2 regions of the Streptomyces sp. NPDC029152 genome follow, and region 2 is predicted to be linked to the other one. Evidence: riboswitches for the same ligand, from Rfam matches in the RefSeq annotation. Region 2 holds a riboswitch; the other holds the start of a gene.
What was found. A riboswitch is a leader RNA that binds a small molecule or an ion and turns the genes downstream of it on or off. The one in region 2 is predicted to bind S-adenosylmethionine.

Region 1 (3,312 bases), on a different contig from region 2:
CGCCAGCAGCTTGATCGCGTCGACGACCTGCTCGTCGGTCACGTCCTCCACCGCGCCGCCGGTGCGGCGGGCGATGTCGAGGACGTAGGGGCCGTCGGCCGGGTTGCCGATCGCGAGGGACTTGGCGATGGTGTTCGGCTTCTGGGGGCGCACGACGTCGTGGCCGGCCTTGTAGGCGGTGGACACCGGCGAGCAGCCCTCGGCCTGCGCACCGAAGATCTTGTACGGCTTGTCCTCGACCAGGCCGAGCCTGATCAGCTCCTGCAGGCCCTTGTCGATCTTCGTCAGCTGGGAGCCGGAGGCGATCGGGACGACGAGCTGGTCGGGCAGCCGCCAGCCGAGCTGCTCGCAGATCTCGTACGCGAGGGTCTTGGACCCCTCGGCGTAGTAGGGCCGCAGGTTGACGTTGACGAAGCCCCAGCCCTCACCGGCCGGGTCGCCGATCAGCTCGGAGCAGAAGCGGTTCACGTCGTCGTAGTTGCCCTCGATGCCGACCAGTTCACCGCCGTAGACGGCGGCCATGACGACCTTGCCCTGCTCCAGGTCGTGCGGGATGAACACGCAGGAGCGGAAGCCGGCCCGGGCGGCGGCGGCGCCGACGGCGCCGGCGAGGTTGCCGGTGGAGGAGCAGGACAGGGTGGTGAAGCCGAAGGCGCGGGCGGCCTCCAGGGCCTGGGCGACGACGCGGTCCTTGAAGGAGTGCGTCGGGTTGCCGGAGTCGTCCTTGACGTACAGACCGCCGGTGACGCCGAGTTCGCGGGCCAGGTTGTCGGCCTTGACCAGCTTGGTCCAGCCCGGGTTGATGTTCGGCTTGGTCGCGACGTCGGCCGGGACGGGCAGCAGGGGCGCGTAGCGCCAGATGTTCGCGGGGCCCGCTTCGATGCGCTTGCGCAGTTCCTCGGTGTCGTGGGCCGAGAAGTCGTAGGCGATCTCCAGCGGGCCGAAACACTCCTCGCAGGCGAAGACCGGGCCGAGCGGCACGCGGTGGCCGCACTCGCGGCAGGAGAGCGCCGCGGCGGGACCCAGGTCCACGGAAGAGGGGGTGGAAGCGGTGGTGCCGGCGTTGTCGGTGGTGCTTGCGACAGTCTGCACAGCCATGTGAGGCGAGGCCCTTTCTCCTCATCTTCCTCACGACGCATCTCGCCGTGAGACGGATTTGGCACCTTCCCTAGCCGGGAGCCTCGCGCTGTGATCGACAGTGATCCACGAGAACCGACTGGAGGGTTGCCGGGGCTTCATCGGGCCGTGTCCCTCTGCCCCTCTGGATGAGCGGTATGTGGTTGTTTTTCGCATGTCACGCGGCGACCCCGGCATGCGCCGGTCCTCCGCGTTGTTCAAGACTGTAACCGAAGGCCACGACAGTTGAGATAGTCGTCCGTACCGCGAGATGGATCACAAAGGAGCCCCCCGACCGTGCTGGAAGAAGTCGAGCGCTGGCTGGGCGCACGCTCCTGGTCCGTGGCAGACCGCACGCTTCCCCAGATCATGGCCGCCAAGCGCGCCACGGGCCAGACGGTCAGCGTGGTGCTGCCCGCGCTCGACGAGGAGGCGACCGTCGGCGACATCGTCGCGGTGATCCGCCGCGAGCTGATGGGGCGGGTCCCGCTCGTCGACGAACTCGTGGTCGTGGACTCCGGGTCGACCGACCGCACGGCGGCGGTGGCCGCGGCGGCGGGGGCGCGCGTCGTCCACCGCGACCGGATACTCCCCCGCATCCCGGCCGTGCCCGGCAAGGGCGAGGTGCTGTGGCGCTCGCTGCTGGTCACCGGCGGGGACATCGTCTGCTTCGTCGACGCCGACCTGCGCGAGTTCTCCGCCGACTTCGTCTCCGGCATCGTGGGCCCGCTGCTCACCGACCCGGAGGTCCACCTCGTCAAGGCCATGTACGACCGCCCGCTCGACGCCGCCCCGGGCGAGGGCGGCCGGGTCACCGAGCTGATGGCCCGTCCGCTGCTCAACCTGCACTGGCCGCGACTGGCGGGCTTCGTCCAGCCGCTCGGCGGCGAGTACGCGGCCCGCCGCTCCCTGCTGGAACGGCTGCCCTTCCCCGTCGGCTACGGCGTCGAGCTGGGGATGCTGGTCGACGCCCTGCACCTGGTGGGCCTGGACGCCCTCGCGCAGGTCGACGTCGGCGTCCGCAGGCACCGGCACCAGGACGGCCGGGCGCTGGGCCGCATGTCCGCCGCGATCTACCGCACCGCCCAGCTCCGGCTGGCCCGCGGCCATCTGCTCCGGCCGGCCCTCACCCAGTTCGAGCGGGGCGCCGACGGCTTCGAGCCGCACACCTACGCCGTCGACACCGAGGAACGGCCCCCGATGACGGAGATCGCGGAGTACGCGTCCCGCCGGGTGGCCTGAGCGTCGGCCGGCGACGCCGTCCGACCGGCGCCGGCGGCCGCCGCCCCGCTCGCGGACCTTCTCCCCCGTGCCCGGGGAGGAGGCCTGCCGCCCGGTGCCGCGGTGCCGGCGAGTCCGTCCATGCGCGTGCGTGTGGGCATGCGCACCCACACCCCCTCATGGGGGAGATGCGCACGCACATGCCCGGATGTTCACAACTTCCCCACAAGCCGTGTGACCACGTCGACGCCCGAGTGACGCGCGGGCACGTTTGAGGATTTGGGGGCCGGGCTAGGTTGAGGCGTATGGCTTCAAGCTTCGGTGCTGCTCAGGTGCTGGTCGCCTCCAATCGGGGGCCCGTCTCGTACGAGGTGCGGGAGGACGGTTCGCTGCATGCCAAACGGGGCGGCGGCGGACTGGTCTCCGGACTGTCGGCCATCGGGCCGGACGCGGACGCGTTGTGGGTCTGTTCCGCCTTGGGCGACGGCGACCGCGAGGCGGTCCGGCGCGGGGTCGGCGAGGACGGCGTGCGGATGCTGGACGTGCCGGCCGACGTGCACGCGGACGCGTACAACGGGATCGCCAACTCGGTGCTGTGGTTCGTGCACCACATGCTGTACCAGACGCCCCTGGAACCCGTCTTCGACGCGGAGTTCCGGCGGCAGTGGGCGTCCTACGAGGCGTACAACCGGGCCTTCGCCGAGGCACTGGCCGAGGAGGCCGCCGAGGGGGCGGTCGCGATCGTGCAGGACTACCACCTGACGCTGGTGCCGGGGATGCTGCGCGAGCTGCGGCCCGACCTCAGGATCGGCCACTTCTCGCACACGCCGTGGGCGCCGGTGGACTACTTCCGGATGCTGCCGGACGACATCGCCGAGCAGGTGCTGCGCGGGATGCTGGGCGCCGACCGGCTCGGGTTCCTCACCCGCCGGTGGGCCGACGCGTTCACCGCCTGCTGCGACGCGCTGGTGGGCG
Region 2 (3,312 bases):
CCATCGGCCTGGACAACTAGGGAACCAGGGCCCGAAGACCGTGCCGCCCCGTGTGCCGGCGCCCTCCGGGGAGGGCGCCGGCACACGGGCTCAGGCGGCGGCGCCGGACGTGTCCGGTACGCAGCGTCCGTCCTCGGTGCGGTAGCTCCACCGGGCGCCGTCGCTCACCAGTTCCCTGACGGCGTTCACGAACCGCTCGACGTGCTCGTCCGGGGTGCCCGCGCCGAAGCTGACCCGGATGGCGTTGAGGGACTTCTCCCCCGGCGCCGCCTCGGGGGCGCCGCACTCGCCCTGCGTCTGCGGGTCGCTGCCGAGCAGGGTGCGCACCAGCGGGTGGGCGCAGAACAGGCCGTCGCGCACGCCGATGCCGTACTCGGCGGAGAGGGCGGCGGCGAAGTGGGAGCTGTTCCAGCCCTCGACGACGAAGGAGAGGACGCCGACGCGGGGGGCGTCGTCGCCGAAGAGGGAGAGGATCCGCACCTGCGGCACCTCGGCGAGCCCTTCGCGGACCGTGCGGATCAGGTGCTCCTCGCGGGCTACCAGCGTGTCGAACCCGGCCTCGGTGAGCGCCTTGCAGGCGGAGGCGATGGCGTAGGCGCCGATGACGTTGGGCGACCCGGCCTCGTGGCGGGCGGCGCTGTCGTGCCACTGCACGTCCACGCCGCCGTCCGCGCGCCGGCTGACGCTGCGGCTGGCCCCGCCGCCCGCGAGGTACGGCTCCGCCTCGCGCAGCCAGTCGGCGCGGCCCGCGAGGACGCCGGAGCCGAAGGGGGCGTACAGCTTGTGCCCGGAGAAGGCGACCCAGTCGACGTCGAGGTCACGGACGTCGACCGGGTGGTGCGGGGCGAGCTGGGCGGCGTCCAGCACGATCCGGGCCCCGTGGGCGTGCGCGGCGGCGGCCAGTTCGCGCACCGGCCACAGCTCGCCGGTGACGTTGGAGGCGCCGGTGACGCAGACCAGGGCGGGCCCGTACGGCTCGCGGGCGGCGAGCGCGCGCTCCAGGGTCCCGACGGCCTCGGCGGGGCTGCCCGGGGCGTCGAGGTAGGTCACCTCCGCGTCCCGCCAGGGCAGCAGCGAGGCGTGGTGCTCGGTCTCGAAGACGAAGACCCGGCAGCCGGCCGGGAGGGCGGCGGCGAGCAGGTTCAGGGAGTCGGTGGTGGACCGGGTGAACACCACCTGGTCGGCGTCCCGGCAGCCGAGGAACCCGGCGACGGTCTTCCGGGCGTTCTCGAACAGGTCGGTCGACAGCTGCGAGAGGTACCCGGCGCCGCGGTGCACGCTGCCGTAGTACGGGGCGTAGGCGGCGACGTCGTCCCAGACCCGCTGGAGCGCGGGGGCGCTGGCGGCGTAGTCGAGAGCGGCGTAGGTGACCTCGCCGCCGGTGACGAGCGGAACGGTGACGTCCCGGCCCAGGACGGGCAGCGGGGCACGGACGGACTGGTCGGCGGAGACGGCGGGGACGGACATGGGGTACTCCCGTGAAGGCAGGGGGCATCGCCACGCGAGCGCGCACGGCTCGAACGCGGGACGGAAAGGAAAAGGGGATGCGGAGGCGGGGCTCTGCGGCCCTATCGCATTCGCTGATTCACGGGAGACTCCCTCGGACGACCCAGGACCCCTGGTTCCGCGAGGGGTCCGCGCTTGCCGTGGACCTTGCTGTCCACGGCCTGGTCTTCACCCGGGGCACCCCGCCACGGACGGAGGGTTGCCGGACAGTCGGCCGGGGCCTCATGACTGTCACTCATGACCTGGGAAGGAACGTACGTGAAGTGATCGCCGCCCCGCAACCCGAGTCCGGATCGCGGGACGGACGTCACCGTCCGGGGCGGCGCCCTACGCGTTGCTGGCGGCCACCCAGCGCTCCAGGGTCCGCCTGGCCGCGCCGGAGTCGATGGATTCGGCGGCCTGTTCCATGCCGGCCCGGATCCGCTCGGTCAGCGGGCCGTCGCCGGGCTTCAGGGCCACCAGGGCCGCCGCGGAGTTCAGCAGCACCGCGTCCCGGACGGGGCCGGGCTCACCGGCCAGCAGACGGCGGGCGACGTCGGCGTTGTACGAGGCGTCGGCGCCGCGCAGCGCCTCGACCGGCACCAGTTCGAGGCCGACGTCCCGCGGGTCGAAGGCCTCCTCGGTCACCGTGCCGTCCCGGACGACCCAGACCCGCGAGGTGGAGGTGGTGGTCAGCTCGTCGAGGCCGTCGTCGCCGCGGAAGACCAGGGAGGAGTTGCCGCGCTCGGCGAACACCCCGGCGATGATCGGGGCCATCCGGGGGTCGGCGACCCCGACCGCCTGGGCCTTCACCTTCGCCGGATTGGTCAGCGGTCCGAGGAAGTTGAACACGGTCCGCACGCCCAGCTGGCCGCGCGCGGTCGCCACGTGGCGCAGCGCGGGGTGGAACTTGACCGCGAAGCAGAAGGTGATCCCGGCCTCCTCGGCGACCTCGGCCACCCGCTTCGGCGTCAGTTCCAGATTGACCCCGAGCTTCTCCAGCACGTCGGACGCGCCGGAGGCGGAGGAGGCGGCGCGGCTGCCGTGCTTGACGACCTTCGCGCCGGTGCCGGCGATGACGACGGCCGACATGGTGGAGATGTTGACGGTCCTGGCCCCGTCGCCACCGGTGCCGACGATGTCGACGGTCTCGCCGGGCACCTCGATGACGTGCGCGTGCCCGTACATCGAGCGCACGCAGCCGGAGATCTCGTCGACGGTCTCGCCCTTGGCCCGCAGCGCCGTCGCGAAGCCCGCGATCTGCACGTCGGTCGCCTCGCCGCGCATGATCAGGTCCATCGCCCAGGCGGTGTCGTCGGCGGACAGGTCGCGGCCGTCCAGCAGTCCGTTCAGCAGGGCGGGCCAGGAGCGGCCCGCCGCGTTGTCGCCTCCAGCGGGGGTCACAGCGCTCATGAGCCGCTCCTGATCGTGTGCGTCGTGGAAAGGGGGTGCGGTCCCCACCCTATCCAGCCTCCGGGCACGGCGAAGGGCCCCGTCCGCAGACCGGACGGGGCCCTTCGACCGTGGTGTGGCGACCTCGGAGGTCAGTGGTGGCCGTGGCCGCTCGTGATCTCCTTGTACTCCTCGACAGTCGGCTTCGGGATCTGCGACCCCTCGCCGTAGTACGCCTTGCTGAGCTTGACGCGCAGCTTCTCCGAGCCCGTGGCCTTGCGCTCGACACCGTTCTCGTCGACCGCCGGCCCGATCTCGGCCGGCTTGTACTGCTCGTGCGACGTGAGGGTGTGCAGCGCCCCCTGGCTGAGCGGCTCGTGGACCTCGATGAACTCACCGTGCGGCAGGCGCTTGATGATGCCGGACTCGCGTCCG

Region 1: linked by a shared signal. The riboswitch ahead of thrC (threonine synthase) and the one ahead of ACZ4V6_RS16420 (aminotransferase class V-fold PLP-dependent enzyme) in region 2 are both predicted to bind S-adenosylmethionine.

What each region holds. Positions count from the first base shown of each region.
Region 1 covers NZ_JBVHWR010000011.1:114,770-118,081, reverse strand. The annotation lists gene thrC (threonine synthase) at 1-1,098, opposite strand, end outside; SAM riboswitch class I at 1,117-1,272, opposite strand; gene ACZ4V6_RS23420 (glucosyl-3-phosphoglycerate synthase) at 1,414-2,358, shown strand; gene ACZ4V6_RS23415 (alpha,alpha-trehalose-phosphate synthase (UDP-forming)) at 2,643-3,312, shown strand, end outside.
Region 2 covers NZ_JBVHWR010000007.1:35,692-39,003, reverse strand. The annotation lists gene ACZ4V6_RS16425 (Lrp/AsnC family transcriptional regulator) at 1-20, shown strand, start outside; gene ACZ4V6_RS16420 (aminotransferase class V-fold PLP-dependent enzyme) at 91-1,467, opposite strand; SAM riboswitch class IV at 1,633-1,749, opposite strand; gene trpD (anthranilate phosphoribosyltransferase) at 1,834-2,898, opposite strand; gene qcrB (cytochrome bc1 complex cytochrome b subunit) at 3,030-3,312, opposite strand, start outside.